3 regions of the Kitasatospora sp. NPDC028055 genome follow, and region 2 is predicted to be linked to each of the others. Evidence: riboswitches for the same ligand, from Rfam matches in the RefSeq annotation. Region 2 holds a riboswitch; each other region holds the start of a gene.
The links. A riboswitch is a leader RNA that binds a small molecule or an ion and turns the genes downstream of it on or off. The one in region 2 is predicted to bind cobalamin.
Positions count from the first base shown of each region.

Region 1: another riboswitch for cobalamin. It lies ahead of AB0F71_RS15590 (ribonucleoside-diphosphate reductase subunit alpha); the one in region 2 lies ahead of metE (5-methyltetrahydropteroyltriglutamate--homocysteine S-methyltransferase).
Region 3: another riboswitch for cobalamin. It lies ahead of AB0F71_RS14335 (CoA-acylating methylmalonate-semialdehyde dehydrogenase); the one in region 2 lies ahead of metE (5-methyltetrahydropteroyltriglutamate--homocysteine S-methyltransferase).

Region 1 covers NZ_JBEZXE010000012.1:37,889-42,924, reverse strand. The annotation lists gene AB0F71_RS15600 (glycosyl hydrolase) at 1-449, opposite strand, end outside; gene AB0F71_RS15595 (hypothetical protein) at 589-1,521, opposite strand; cobalamin riboswitch at 1,970-2,102, shown strand; gene AB0F71_RS15590 (ribonucleoside-diphosphate reductase subunit alpha) at 2,295-4,700, shown strand; gene AB0F71_RS15585 (ribonucleotide-diphosphate reductase subunit beta) at 4,700-5,036, shown strand, end outside.
Region 2 covers NZ_JBEZXE010000018.1:115,347-120,382, forward strand. The annotation lists gene AB0F71_RS20005 (GDSL-type esterase/lipase family protein) at 1-185, opposite strand, end outside; gene AB0F71_RS20010 (threonine/serine exporter family protein) at 282-1,814, opposite strand; cobalamin riboswitch at 2,050-2,219, shown strand; gene metE (5-methyltetrahydropteroyltriglutamate--homocysteine S-methyltransferase) at 2,397-4,712, shown strand; gene AB0F71_RS20020 (hypothetical protein) at 4,898-5,036, opposite strand, start outside.
Region 3 covers NZ_JBEZXE010000010.1:133,577-138,612, forward strand. The annotation lists gene AB0F71_RS14325 (hypothetical protein) at 1-625, shown strand, start outside; gene AB0F71_RS14330 (serine hydrolase domain-containing protein) at 751-1,944, shown strand; cobalamin riboswitch at 2,037-2,217, shown strand; gene AB0F71_RS14335 (CoA-acylating methylmalonate-semialdehyde dehydrogenase) at 2,428-3,927, shown strand; gene AB0F71_RS14340 (acyl-CoA dehydrogenase family protein) at 3,924-5,036, shown strand, end outside.

The DNA.
Region 1 (5,036 bases), on a different contig from region 2:
TTCTGGCCGTAGCCGGGGCCGAGGTCGGTCTCCATGAAGCCGGGCAGCCGGCCGGTGATGTCGGCGGCCTTCTTGTAGTAGTAACCGACCTGCTTGGTGCCCCGGTAGTCGCCGTACTCGGGGTTGTTGCGCTCGTTGTGCGCCTCGACGTGCTGGCCGATCACCGTGCCGCCGCTGTGCCCGGTGCGGGCCTGGGCCTCCAGGTCCGCGAGGAACTGCTGGACGGCGCGGGCGTTCGGCGAGGCCTGCGGATCCCGGGCCAGCAGGTCCCGGCCCACGTCCGGTGGCAGGGTGCGGCCGGGGGCGCCGACCGACACCGGCACCCGAATGGGTAGCCCGACCTCGGTCCGGTCGTCGCGGTCCAGCAGCACGAGACTGCCGGCGGCGACCACGACGCCGGCCGCGGCCAGGACGGCCGGCTTACCGCGCAGGGCTCTGGGCAGGGCCACGACCGCTCCTCCGGTTTCTCGCCGGCGCCGACCCCCACGGACGCAACCGGAACACGCGTACGAATGACTCCGACGAGAGCCTGCCACACTCCCCCGGTCCCGGCGAACAGGTCCGCCGGGACCGGGGTGTCACAGCGGGTCAGCCGGTCGCGGCGGCCGTCGGCGTGCCCTGCGAACCCGGCGTGGCGGAGCCCGCCGCCTTGGCCCGCTGGAGCAGCTGGGCCTTCACGTGCTCGGCGAACCCGGAGGCCGCCGCCGTCGCGGTGGCGTCAGGGGCGTTGCCGCCCTTCGCCGAGCCCTCGACGGTGAAGTAGGCGTACCGGCCCAGGCTGCTGTGCGTGCCGGTGCAGCCGGGGTTGGCACAGAACGCCGGGGCGCCCGGCGCGGGCAGGCCCTTGAGCTGCCCGGTGTAGTTCTTGATCGCCGTCTCGGCCTGGATCTTGTGGTCGAAGACTGCGACGCCGACGGTCACCGCGCTGTCGCCGGAGACGTACGTCGCCCGGAGCACCTTCTGGCAGCCCTGGTCCCCGAGGACCTTGCCGAGCCCGCCGGTGGTGGAGTTGCCGTCCCAGCAGGGCTGGTCCAGCGAGACCACGGTCCGGTTCCAGGACACGCCGTTGACCGTCACCTGCAGCGCGGAGAACAGTGCCCCCGCATCCTGCGGCGCCGGGTCGGTGGCGGCCTCCCAGATCGGCTTCGACGGGTCCTCCGGCTGCCCGCCCGGGGTCGCGCCGCCGTTCGACGGGCCGGGGGTCGGCTTGCCCGAGGCGGGTGCGGTCGCGACCGCACCGCCGCCGGGCTTGGCCGGGTCGTCCTTCTTGCCGAACAGCAGCACTCCACCCGCGACCAGACCGCCCACCAGGACGACGGCCACCGCGCTGCCGATGATCTTCACCCGGCGCTTGCGCCTGGCCTCGGCCTCGTTGCGGTCCGCCAGCGCCGCCCAGTCCGGCTCGACGCGCTGCGGCGGGACCGGCTGCTGAGGCGCGACCGGCTGCTGCGGAGGACCCGACTGCTGCGGAGGCTGCTGCCACTGCGGCTGCGGAGCCGGCGGCTGAACCGGCTGGGGCACCGGCGGGACGGGCTGGGAGAACGGCTGCGCGGCCGGCGCCACCGGTCCGTACGAGGCCGGCGGCGGGCCGAAACCACCGCCCGGCGGCGGCACCGGACCCGGCCCCACCGGCTGCTGATTCTGTGCGCCCCCCGACCCGGCGGGAGGCGTCCCCTGCGGCCCGTGCCCAGGTACACCAGTTCCGTCGCTCATGCGCCCAGATCGTAGGGCATGACCCTCACCGTCCCTCGGCCCGGTGACCGATCCGTATCGAAACCCGGACGCCCGGCGCGCCGGCCCCGGGTGTCCGACACCCGGATCCGAGGCGTCCGGCGGGCGGCCGCGACACGTCCGGAGCGTGCTTCCGGGCCTCGGACGACCACGAACCGCCACCGGCCCGGGCACAACCCGTCATCGCGACAACACACCACGCCGCACTACATGTGGTGTCGCATCGAGGAGACACCACTACATGTATGCTCGCTTCTGCTGTCGATGCAGGGGAACCCGGTGGGAATCCGGGACTGCCCCGCAGCGGTGTGCGGGCGGCTCCAGCAGCCGTACCGCGAGTCCGAGTACCTGCCGAACAGCGTGCGCCACGGCCCTCCCGCAGAGGCCGCGCCGGCACCCAGCACCACCCCTCCGGGCCTCGCGGGCGGGCCGGGGAGACACCTCGCGCGGCGCTCCTGCGTCCGCGCCGTGCTCCCCTGCCCAGATCGGCCCGGGTGACCCCGATCACCGCCGCACGATCGCCGCCAGGAGAGAGCGCCTTGACCACCGCTGCCTCAGTCACCCTGCCCGCCCAGGGCTCCGGTACCGCCTTCACCGACCCGACGGTCTCCGACCCCGGCGGTGCTCTCCTGCGGCTGCTCACCGACCGCAGCGCCGACCTCACCGAGGTCGACCCCGGCCATGTCGCCGCCGCCGCGCTGCGCGGCCGCCACGCCGGCTCGGACTTCGCCGAGCTGCGCGGGCTGGCCGTGGACGCCGCCGCGTCGATGATCGCCGAGGACCCCCAGTACTCGAAGCTGGCCGCCCGCCTGCTCGCCCTGGAGATCGTCGACGAGGCGAACAGCCAGGGCTCGACCTCCTTCTCCGCCTCGATCGCCGTCGGCCACGCCGAGGGCCTGATCGGCGACACCACCGCGGCCTTCGTCGCCAAGCACGCCGACGCCCTGAACGCGCTCGTCGACACCAAGGGCGACGACCGCTTCGAGTACTTCGGCCTGCGCACCGTCCAGTCCCGCTACCTGCTGCGCCACCCGATCACCCGCAAGGTGATCGAGACCCCGCAGCACTTCCTGCTCCGCGTCGCCTGCGGCCTGGCGGTCGGCGACTCCGAGCAGTCGGTGCGCGAGGTGTCCGAGCTGTACGGCCTGATGAGCCGTCTGGAGTACCTCACCTCCTCGCCGACGCTCTTCAACTCCGGCACCCGGCACCCGCAGATGTCCAGCTGCTACCTGCTGGACTCGCCGCTGGACAACCTGGACTCGATCTACAACCGCTACGCGCAGATCGCCCGGCTCTCCAAGCACGCCGGCGGCATCGGCCTGTCCTACTCGCGCATCCGCTCGCGCGGCAGCCTGATCCGCGGCACCAACGGCAAGTCCAACGGCATCGTCCCGTTCCTGCGCACCCTCGACTCCTCGGTCGCCGCCGTCAACCAGGGCGGCCGCCGCAAGGGCGCGGCCTGCGTGTACCTGGAGACCTGGCACGCCGACATCGAGGAGTTCCTGGAGCTCCGCGACAACACCGGTGAGGAGGCGCGCCGCACCCACAACCTCAACCTGGCCCACTGGATCCCGGACGAGTTCATGCGCCGCGTGAACGCCAACGCCGACTGGTCGCTGTTCTCCCCCGCCGACGTCGCCGAGCTGGTCGACCTGTGGGGCGCCGAGTTCGACGAGGCGTACCGCAAGGCCGAGCTGGCCGGCAAGGCCGTCCGCACCATCCCGGCGCAGACCCTCTACGCCCGCATGATGCGCACCCTCGCGCAGACCGGCAACGGCTGGATGACCTTCAAGGACGCCTCCAACCGCGCCGCCAACCAGACCGCGCTGCCCGGCCGCACGGTGCACTCCTCCAACCTGTGCACCGAGATCCTGGAGGTCACGGACGACTCCGAGACCGCCGTCTGCAACCTCGGCTCGGTCAACCTCGGCGCGCACGTGGCCCCCGGCGCCACGGCCGACGACCTGCTCGGCGCCATGGACTGGGAGCGCCTCGACGCCACCGTCCGCACCGCCGTCACCTTCCTCGACCGCGTGGTGGACATCAACTTCTACCCGACCACCGAGGCCGGTACGTCCAACTCCCGCTGGCGCCCGGTCGGCCTCGGCGTGATGGGCCTCCAGGACGTCTTCTTCAAGCTGCGGATCGACTTCGACTCCGCCGAGGCCGCCCGCCTGTCCACGCTGATCGCCGAGCGCATCATGCTCACCGCGTACGAGCGCTCCGCCGACCTGGCCGAGCAGCTCGGCCGCCACGAGGCCTACGGCGAGACCCGCGCCGCCCGCGGCGAGCTGCACATCGACCACTTCCCGAGCGCCGCCCCGGAGTGGACCGACCGCTGGACGGCGCTGCGCGCCCGCATCGCCGAGACCGGCCTGCGCAACTCGCTGCTGCTCGCGATCGCCCCGACCGCGACCATCGCCTCCATCGCCGGCGTTTACGAGTGCATCGAGCCGCAGGTGTCCAACCTGTTCAAGCGCGAGACCCTCTCCGGTGAGTTCCTCCAGGTCAACCCGTACCTGGTGCGCGAGCTCAAGGAGCTCGGCGTCTGGGACCAGCAGACCCGCGACGCCCTGCGCGACGCCAACGGCTCGGTCCAGGAGCTGGGTTGGCTGCCGGAGCAGGTCCGGTCGCTGTACCGCACCGCCTGGGAGCTGCCGCAGCGCGCCCTGATCGACCTGGCCGCGGCCCGCATGCCGTACCTGGACCAGAGCCAGTCGCTGAACCTGTTCATGGCGGCGCCGACCATCGGCAAGCTCAGCTCGATGTACGCCTACGCGTGGAAGGTCGGTCTCAAGACCACCTACTACCTGCGCTCGCGCCCCGCGACCCGGATCGCCCAGGCCGCCTCCGGCACCGCCCGTGCCGCCGCGCCCGTGCCGGTCAACACCCCGACCCTCACCCCCGAGGAAGAGGCCGCGCTGGCCTGCTCCCTGGAGAACCCCGAGTCCTGCGAGGCCTGCCAGTAATGACTGCCGACGACCGCAAGATGCTGCTCGACCCCGGCTTCGAGCTGACCCTGCGCCCGATGCGCTACCCGTCGTTCTACGACCGGTACCGCGACGCGATCAAGAACACCTGGACCGTCGAGGAGGTGGACCTGCACTCCGACGTCGCCGACCTGGCGAAGCTCAGCGAGGGCGAGCGCCACCTGATCGGCCGCCTGGTGGCGTTCTTCGCGACCGGTGACTCGATCGTCGCCAACAACGTGGTGCTGAGCCTCTACAAGCACATCAACTCGCCCGAGGCGCGGCTGTACCTCTCGCGGCAGCTGTTCGAAGAGGCCGTGCACGTCCAGTTCTACC
Region 2 (5,036 bases):
GTCAGGTGCACGTCCTGGCCGCTGGTGGCGATCACGGCCTCGTCGGTGATGGTGAGTGGCCTGGTCGCGTACCCGGCCAGGGACGCCGGGGTGGTCGCGACGGTGCGTCCGAAGAGCGCGGTCTGGACCTGCTGGTCCAGCAGCGTGCCGAAGGAGAACAGGAGGTGGGGGTGGGACTCGGTCACCGTGACGCCGTGGCCTTTCAGTCGGAATGATCAGCGCACTCTATGCGGCCCGCGCAGCGGCCCGCGAAGCGGCTGGTGCCGGCCCGGCGAGGTGCCTCAGCGCCGGTGGCGGCCCCGGTGCCGGACGGCCGGGGCGGACGGCCGCGCCGGGAGGAACAGCCGGGCCGCCTCCCGGCCCAGGTTGACGCCGATGGCCAGGGACAACGCGGTGGCGGTGGCGTGCCCGAGGCGGCCGAGGCCGGCCTCCGGTTCGCCGCGGACGAAGGCGAGCAGCCCGAAGTACAGCAGCGACCCGGGCAGCAGCGACCCGAGGGCCGCGGTGACGTACGGCAGCACCGAGCCGCCCCGGTAGCGGGCCATCAGCTGGCCGGACAGGCCGACCAGGACGGCGGCCAGGCCGGTGGCCACGATCGGCTCCGTGCCCGCGTCGGCCAGCACGGAGTACGTGGTCCAGCCCGCCGCGCTGTTGACCAGGACGGCCGGCAGGGTGGTCGGCTCGGTGTTGAGCAGCACCGCGAAGGTCAGCGCGAGCAGGACGGCGGCCGCGAGTTGCAGCGGCGGGTTGGAGGTGGCGGCCGGGCCGCTCTCGGCGGCCAGGTCCGCGCCGTTGTTGACCCCGATGTAGAGCACGGTCATCACCCCGACGACCACGCCCGCCAGCAGGTACAGCACCTCCAACAGCCGTGCGGCGGCGGTGAGGTAGAAGCCCGCGAGGCCGTCCTGCACGGCCGCGACCATCGGCCAGCCGGGCAGCAGCGCGTACAGCCCGCCGGTGATCACCACCGAGCCGCGCAGCTGCAGCTGGTTGAAGGACATCAGGATGCCGACCACCGCGGCCGGGGTCGCGGCCGCCGCGATCCGGTAGAACTCCGGCAGGTCGTGCCGTTCGACCCGGTCGGCCAGCACGCCGCCCACCACCGTGGTGACCACGGCGCTCACGAACACCAGCCAGGCCCGGGCGTCGGCCCGGCCGCCGACCAGCAGGGTGGCGGCGCCGGCCAGCAGGCCGGAGGAGAGGACCAGGACCCAGGCCGGGTAGTGGCGGCAGTGCCGGCGCACGGCGCGCAGCCGCCGGTGGGCGTCGTCCACGGCGAGCCCGCCCGCGGTGATCTCGGTGACCAGCCGGAACAGCGCGGCCAGCCCGGAGTAGTCCCCGGTGGGGCGGCGGACGAAGCGTTCGGCCGTCACCGGCGGGTCGCCGTGGCCGGGCCGGTAGGAGATCGCGACCCGGGTGAAGGCGACCTGGGGGTCGCAGGGACGGACCCGGTAGGTGCGCGCCACGGCGAGCATCGCCGCCTCGACGTCCTCGGCGCCCTCGCCACAGGTCAGCATCAACTCGCCCACCAGCAGCGCGAGTCCGAGCACGGCGGCGACCGCGGCGGGCCCCGGCTCGGCCGCACCCTCGTCCTCCTCCTCGCCGTGCCCGGCCGCCGGGTGGGCGGAGTTCGGGGAACGCAGCAGCGGCAGCATCTGCTCCGGCCAGCGGACCGCGCCACCCACCGCCCGGGGCGGTCTTCCGGAGCCGGGATCGGCCTCCTCGGCCGCGCCCGGTCCGCCCTGCGACGGCACCCGCGAACCGTCCGGCCCGTCCGTCCCGGCCCGCGCACCGCTCTCCTCGTGTTCCCGCATCGTCGCTCCCTGGACCACCCCCCAACTCGGCTGCTCTCGGCACTCCTTCGACTACCCATCGTCACCACTTCGTGAACGTCGCACCCGGAGTGCGGGAAGATCCGCGCGCCCCGCTCGGCGGGCCGGCGCTGTCTCACCATGCGGACGATTGCGCGGTTCTCCGGCCGGAAACCGGCGGGCCGGACGTAGGGTGGCAGGTGCAGCTGGTTCGCCCCGTCCGCCAGGCGGGGCGTCGTAAGAGGGAACCCGGTGACGCCTTTCAACAGGCCAGTCCGGGACTGCCCCGCAGCGGTGAGCGGGAACGACCGCCGTCATACGCACTGGGCCCGGGTCGGGTCTGGGAAGCGACGGCCAGTAGGTGCCGGTCCTCGACGAGGACGGGCGGGCCCGCGAGTCCGAAGACCTGCCACTGCCCGGGCGCGACCGTTCGCGCGCGGCCATCCGGTGACCTCGAGGGCGGGTCGGCGACCACACCAGACGGAGCCGTACCCGTGTACGGGCGCCCGTCCGGTCCGTCGTCCCTTCGCGTCCTCGCCCCCGTCGCCGGGCACTTGAGGAATCAGACTCGCGAAGGAGAGTCCCTTGACCACGAAGTCCGCAGCCGCGGCGACCCTCGCCACCGCCCACGGCTACCCCCGGCAGGGCCGGGGCCGGGAGTTGAAGAAGGCGATCGAGGGCTACTGGAAGGGCGCCGTCACCGCCGAGGCACTGCTGGCCACCGCCGCCGACCTGCGCCGGGGGAACTGGCAGCAGCTCGCCGACTCCGGCATCGAGGAGGTCCCGACCGGCGACTTCTCGCTCTACGACCACGTGCTGGACACCACCGTGGCGGTCGGCGCGATCCCGCCGCGGCACCGGGAGGCGGTCGACGCCGACCCGCTGGACGGCTACTTCGCCATGGCGCGCGGCAACCAGGACGTCGCTCCGCTGGAGATGACCAAGTGGTTCGACACCAACTACCACTACCTCGTCCCGGAGTTGGGTCCGGACACCGCCTTCGCCGCGAACCCGGCCAAGGCCGTCGCCGAGTTCGAGGAGGCCCTCGCGCTCGGCCACGACGCCCGTCCGGTGCTGGTCGGACCGGTCACTTACCTGCTGCTCGCCAAGCCGACGCCCGGGGTGGCCCCCGACTTCCAGCCGATCACCCTGCTGGACCGGCTGCTGCCCGTCTACGCGGAGCTGCTCGCGGCACTCCGGGCCGCGGGCGCGCAGTGGGTGCAGCTGGACGAGCCCGCGCTCGTCCAGGACCGGACCCCGGCCGAGCTCAACGCCGCCGCCCGGGCCTACCGCGAGCTGGGCGCGCGGACCGAGCGGCCGAAGCTGCTGGTCGCGAGCTACTTCGACCGCCTCGGCGACGCCCTGGCGGTGCTGGCCAAGGCCCCGGTGGAGGGCCTGGCGCTGGACTTCACCGGGCCGGCCGCCGCCAACCTGGAGGACCTCGCCGCCGTCGGCGGGCTGCCCGGCAAGCGCCTGGTCGCCGGGGTGATCGACGGGCGCAACATCTGGATCAACGACCTGGGCGCCTCGCTGGCCACCCTGGCCACCCTGCTCGGGCTCGCCGACCGGGTCGACGTCGCGCCGTCCTGCTCGCTGCTGCACGTGCCGATCGACGCCACCCTCGAACGCGACATCGACCCGCAGATCGCCCGCTGGCTGGCCTTCGCCAAGCAGAAGGCCACCGAGGCCGCCCTGCTGGCCCGCGCCCTGCGCGAGGGCACCGGCGCGATCACCGCCGAACTCGCCGCCAACCGCGCCGACCTGGCCTCCCGCGCCACCTCGCCGATCACCCGGGACCCGGCCGTCCGCGCCCGCGCCGCGGCCGTCACCCCGGGCGACGCCCGGCGCGCCCAGCCCTACCCCGTACGGGCCGAGGCCCAGCGGGCCCGGCTCGCACTGCCGCTGCTGCCGACCACCACCATCGGCTCCTTCCCGCAGACCACCGAACTGCGCGTCGCCCGCGCCGACCTGACCGCCGGGCGGATCGACGCCGCCGCGTACCGGGAGCGGATGGCGGCGGAGGTCCGCGAGGTCATCGCCTACCAGGAGAAGGCCGGGCTGGACGTCCTGGTGCACGGCGAGCCCGAGCGCAACGACATGGTCCAGTACTTCGCCGAGCAGCTCACCGGCTACCTGGCCACCCGGCACGGCTGGGTGCAGTCCTACGGCACCCGCTGCGTCCGGCCGCCGGTGCTGGCCGGGGACATCTCCCGCCCGCACCCGATGACCGTCGACTGGTTCCGCTACGCCCAGGACCTCACCGACCGTCCGGTCAAGGGCATGCTGACCGGCCCGGTCACCATGCTCGCCTGGTCCTTCGTCCGCGACGACCAGCCGCTCGCCGAGACCGCCCGGCAGGTCGCCCTCGCCCTGCGCGACGAGGTCACCGACCTGGAGGCCGCCGGCGCCGCCGTCGTCCAGGTGGACGAACCGGCCCTGCGCGAGACCCTGCCGCTGCGCGCCGCCGGCCGCCCGGCCTACCTGGACTGGGCCACCGAGGCCTTCCGGCTGGCCACCTCAAGTGTGCGCGCCGACACCCAGGTGCACACCCACATGTGCTACGCCGAGTTCGGCGCGATCATGACCGCGATCGACGACCTCGACGCCGACGTCATCTCCCTGGAGGCCGCCCGCTCGCACATGGAGGTCGCCGGGGAGCTGGCCGCCGCCGGGTACCCGCGCGAGGTCGGCCCGGGCGTCTGGGACATCCACTCCCCGCGCGTGCCGAGCACCGAGGAGGCCGTCGAGCTGCTCCGGGCCGGTCTCGCGGCGATCCCCGCCGAGCGGCTCTGGGTCAACCCCGACTGCGGCCTCAAGACCCGCGGCTGGCCCGAGACCCGCGCCTCGCTGGAGAGCCTGGTCGGCGCCGCCCGCCGCCTGCGGGCCGAACTCACGGGCTGAGCACGAGAGTTCGGGGGCGGGCCCGGCGCACGGCTGCCGGGCCCGCCCCCGCGCGGGGGCGGTGTCGCGCCTGGGGTCGGTGATTCAGGGGCAGGACTTCCGGCGGGGGCGGCGGCGGGGGGCCGGGGCCGACCGGTCGACCCCGGCCCCGGTCCCGGCTCCGGCCTCGCCCCGGTTGGTCCGTGCTACCTCCCGGCCCGGCGGCTGCCGAGTCGCAGGCCGCCGAACACCAGGCCGCCCACGAAGAGGACGATCCCGATCAGGAGCAGCCACAGCAGCCCCTTCACCAGGACACCCACGAAGCCGAACACCACCGCGATGAGC
Region 3 (5,036 bases), on a different contig from region 2:
CGGCCGCCTGGACCTGGTGACCGAGGCGGCCGAGCTGACCGCGCGACGGCAACAGCCGGCCTTGGCGTACGTGTTCACCGGAGGCCAGACCTCGGTGCACTCCGACGCCGCGTGGATGCGCGCGACCATCAAGCTGATGGGGGAACTCGTCGCCGACGCGAACGGGCCTGACGGCGACACCGGCCCCGCGGTGCTCGGCGTGTGCCTGGGCTCGCAGCTGATCGCCGAGGCGTTGCGTCCGGGCTCGATCATCGACACCTCGGGCATCGAGGTCGGCCTGACCGAGGTGAACCGGGTCGGCGACCGCCGGGGCGTCGGCGTCGTGCCGTCGTTCCACTACCAGGCGATCAGTCCGCAGATCGAGGAAGTGGACGGCGTGCGGATCGAGTACCGCAACGAGCACACCTCCGTCCAGGCGCTGAGCTACGGCGAGCGGGTCTTCGGATGCCAGTTCCACCCCGAGCTGACCCCGGACGACGTGCGCCGGCTGATCGACTTCAACGAGGACGTCATCAGCCGCTGGCACGGCGACCCGGCCGCGGCGCATCGCTCGGTCGAGCAGTACCAGGACGAACTGCCCGAGGACCTCTTCGAGCGCCTGGTGATCGACCGCATCACGCGCTGACGCCGTCGGGGTCCGCTGCACCGCGATCCCGATGCGCGGCGATCCCGGAGGCATTCGGATGAATGTCCGCAGGGGGCCGGTGCGGTGCCGCAGGCAGAAGCCTGGAACGACCTATCCAGGGGCGTATGCCTATCCGAACGGGCCGATCTGCCCTGCTGCGCACCGTGACGACCATCGCTGCCTGCCTGGCAGCCTCCCTGCCCGCGATCGCCGCGCCCGCGGCGGCCGTACCGGTCCCCAGGGAACCGGCCGCCGCGTCGCAGTCCTGGGAAGCGACCGCGGCGAAGCTGGACCGGGTGATCCGGCAGACGGCCGCCGACGCCGGTGTCCCCGGCGTGATCGTGGGCGTCTGGAAGCCCGGACAGCCGCGCTACGTACGGGCTTTCGGCGTCGCGGACACGAGCGACTGCGCCCCGATGCGAACCGACCTGAACATGCGGATCGGCAGCGAGACCAAGACCTTCACCGTCACCGCGCTGCTCCAGCTCGTCGACCGCGGCGAGGTCGGCCTGGACGACCCGATCTCCGGGTACGTCGACGGGGTGCCCGACGGAGAGCACATCACGCTGCGTCAGCTCGCGGACATGCGCAGCGGCCTGTTCGCCTACAGCAAGGACCCGGGCTTCCAGCACCTGCTGACGACCGAGCCGCACCGCCAGTGGTCGCCGAACGAGCTGCTCGACATCGCTTTCGAGCATCCCAACCAGTTCCCGCCCGGCACGCAGTTCGACTACTCCAACACCAACACCGTGCTGCTCGGCCTGGTTGTCGAGAAGGTCACCCACCGCCCCTTGCGGGACGTGATCCGGGACCTGATCACGCGGCCGAGCGGCCTGGACCGCACCTTCCTGCCGGTGGCGGCGGAGTTCCCGCCGCCGCACGCCCACGGCTACACCGACATGACGCCGGACGCCACGGTGGCGGATGCCACGGACTTCAACCCGAGCTGGGGCTGGGCAGCCGGCGCGATGATCTCGGACCTCGACGACATGCGCTCCTGGGCGGAGAACGTCGCGACCGGCGGCCTGCTGTCCCCGAAGACCCAGGCGGAGCGCCTCGACGCGCACCCCACCGGCGCGCCGGGCGACGCCTACGGGCTGGGCATCGACATCAACCACGGGTGGATCGGCCACGCGGGATCCCTGCCCGGCTACCAGAGTCTGACGGTCTATCTGCCCGCCCAGAAGGCGACGATGGTGATCCTGCTCAACACGGACATCCCCTCGAACGGCGAGAACCCCAGCACCCTGCTCGGCCGGGCCATCACCCGGGTGGTCAGCCCCGACAACGTCTACGGTGACGCCTCCGACCAGGCCTGACGCGCGACCCGGGGGACGGGGGGGGAGGTCACGACAGCAGGGCGCGCCGCGGGCCTCGGGCCTCGGGGCCTCTGGACTTACTAGGACGTCCGACTATATGGTCGATGCCAGGTCCGCGGTGTCAGGGAAGCCGGTGTGAGTCCGGCACGGTCCCGCCACTGTGACCGGGGAGTTCGTCCTCGTGGATGACGGCCACTGGCAGCCAGCCGGGAAGGCCTGGGGGCGGGCGTGGATCCGGGAGTCAGGATACCGGCCGCGGGTGGTCCGTGTTTTCCACGAGGATGGAGACGACACGCATGACTCCGGGCTGCCCTTCCCGTTCCGCTGCCCCGTGCCCTGCCGTGCTGACCGTCGGGGCACACCTGCTCCCCCGACGCTGACGTCAACCGCCGGACCGCCGTAGGCGCGCACGACCGTGCGCCCGGACGGTGGCGGTGGTCTCTCCATTCCTCCTCTCCCCATCCACGATGAGAGAAGGAACCGATGGTCCGTGAACTGACCCATTTCGTCGGCGGCAAGCGCGTCGCCGGGACGTCCGGCCGGTTCGGCGACGTGTACGACCCCAACACCGGCCGGGTGCAGGCCCGGGTGCCGCTGGCCGACCGGGCCGAGGTCGAGGCGGTGATCGCCGACGCCGCGCAGGCCCAGCCCGAGTGGGCCGCCTGGAACCCGCAGCGGCGGGCGCGGGTGCTGCTGCGCTTCCTGCAACTGGTCGAGCAGGAGAAGGAGGACCTGGCCCGGCTGCTCTCCGCCGAGCACGGCAAGACCGTGGCCGACGCCCACGGCGACATCCAGCGCGGCCTGGAGGTGGTGGAGTTCGCCGCCGGGATCCCGCACCTGTTGAAGGGCGAGTTCAGCGACAACGCCGGCACCGGCATCGACGTCTACTCGATGCGCCAGCCACTCGGCGTGGTCGCGGGCATCACGCCGTTCAACTTCCCGGCGATGATCCCGCTCTGGAAGGCCGCGCCCGCGCTGGCCTGCGGCAACGCCTTCGTCCTCAAGCCCTCCGAGCGCGACCCTTCGGTGCCGCTGCGCCTGGCCGAGCTCTTCCTCGAAGCGGGGCTTCCCCCGGGCGTGCTCAACGTCGTCAACGGCGACAAGGAGGCCGTGGACACGCTGCTGGAGGACCCCCGGGTCGAGGCGCTCGGCTTCGTCGGTTCGACCCCGATCGCCCAGTACGTCTACGCGACCGCGGCAGCGCACGGCAAGCGCGCACAGTGCTTCGGCGGCGCGAAGAACCACATGATCGTGATGCCGGATGCCGATCTCGACCAGGCCGCCGACGCCCTCGTCGGCGCCGGCTACGGCTCGGCCGGCGAACGCTGCATGGCGATCTCGGTCGCCGTCCCGGTCGGGGAGGAGACCGCGGACGCGCTGGTGGCGAAGCTGGTCGAGCGGATCGCCGCCTTGAAGGTCGGCCGCTCGGACGACCCGGCGGCCGACTTCGGTCCGCTGGTCGGCCGCGACGCCCTGGAGCGGGTCCGCGGCTACCTGGACCTCGGGGTCCGGGAGGGAGCCGAACTCGTCGTGGACGGACGGGACTTCCGCCTTCCCGGCCACGAGGACGGCTACTTCCTCGGCGCCTCGCTGTTCGACCGGGTCACCCCGGGCATGCGGATCTACCGGGAGGAGATCTTCGGCCCGGTCCTGACCGTGGTCCGCGCCGCTGACTACGAGGAGGCGCTGCGGCTGCCGAGCGAGCACGAGTTCGGCAACGGCGTGGCCATCTACACCCGGGACGGCGACACCGCCCGGGACTTCGCCCGCCGGGTGAACACCGGCATGGTCGGGGTCAACGTGCCGATCCCGGTGCCGATCGCCTACCACACCTTCGGCGGCTGGAAGCGCTCCGGCTTCGGCGACCTCAACCAGCACGGCCCGGACTCGATCCGCTTCTACACCCGTACCCGCACCGTCACCTCGCGCTGGCCCTCCGGGGTCAAGGAGGGCGCGAGCTTCACCATGCCGACGATGGGATGAGCACGGTGCACGCAAGTGACCTGACGGACGACCAGCGCGCCGTCGCGGAGGCGACCCGGGCCTTCGCCGACGAGCACCTCGCCCCGCACGCGGTGGCATGGGACCGGGACGAGCACTTCCCGGTCGACGTGCTGCGCAAGGCGGCGGACGTGGGCCTGGCCGGTGTGTACGTGCGCGAGGACGTCGGCGGCTCGGAACTCTCCCGACTGGACGGGGTGGTCGCCTTCGAGGCGCTCGCGACCGGCTGCCCGTCGATCGCCGCCTACCTGTCCATCCACAACATGGTCGGCTGGATGGTGGACCGCTACGGGACCGGGGCGCAGCGTGCCCGCTGGCTGCCGGCGCTCTGCACGGCCGAGCAGTTGGGCAGTTACTGCCTCACCGAGCCCGGCGCCGGCTCCGACGCCGCCGCGCTCACCACCCGGGCCGTGCGCGACGGCGACCAGTGGGTACTGGACGGCGTCAAGCAGTTCATCTCCGGGGCAGGCACGTCCCAGGTGTACGTGGTGATGGCGCGCACCGGCGGCCCGGGGCCGGGCGGCGTCTCCGCGTTCCTCGTGGACCGGGACGACCGGGGGCTGTCCTTCGGTCCGAACGAGCACAAGATGGGCTGGAACGCCCAGCCGACCCGGCAGGTGCTGCTGGACGGCGTCCGGCTGCCCGCCGACCGCCTGCTCGGGGCGGAGGGCGAGGGTTTCCGCATCGCCATGGCCGGCCTCAACGGCGGCCGGCTGGGCATCGCGGCCTGCTCGCTGGGCGGCGCCCAGAGTGCGTTGGAACGTGCGGTGACCTACCTCGCCGACCGTGAGGCGTTCGGGGCCCGACTGCTGCACGCCCAGGCGCTGCAGTTCCGACTCGCCGACATGGCGACGGAGTTGGAGGCGGCGAGGGCGCTCGTGTGGCGCGCGGCGACCGCCCTGGACCGGGGCGACCGGCGGGCACCGCAGCTGTGCGCGATGGCCAAGCGGCACGCCACCGACACCGGCTTCGAGGTCGCCAACCAGGCGCTCCAACTGCACGGTGGCTACGGCTACCTCGCCGAGTACGGCATCGAGAAGATCGTCCGCGACCTGCGGGTGCACCAGATCCTGGAAGGGACCAACGAGATC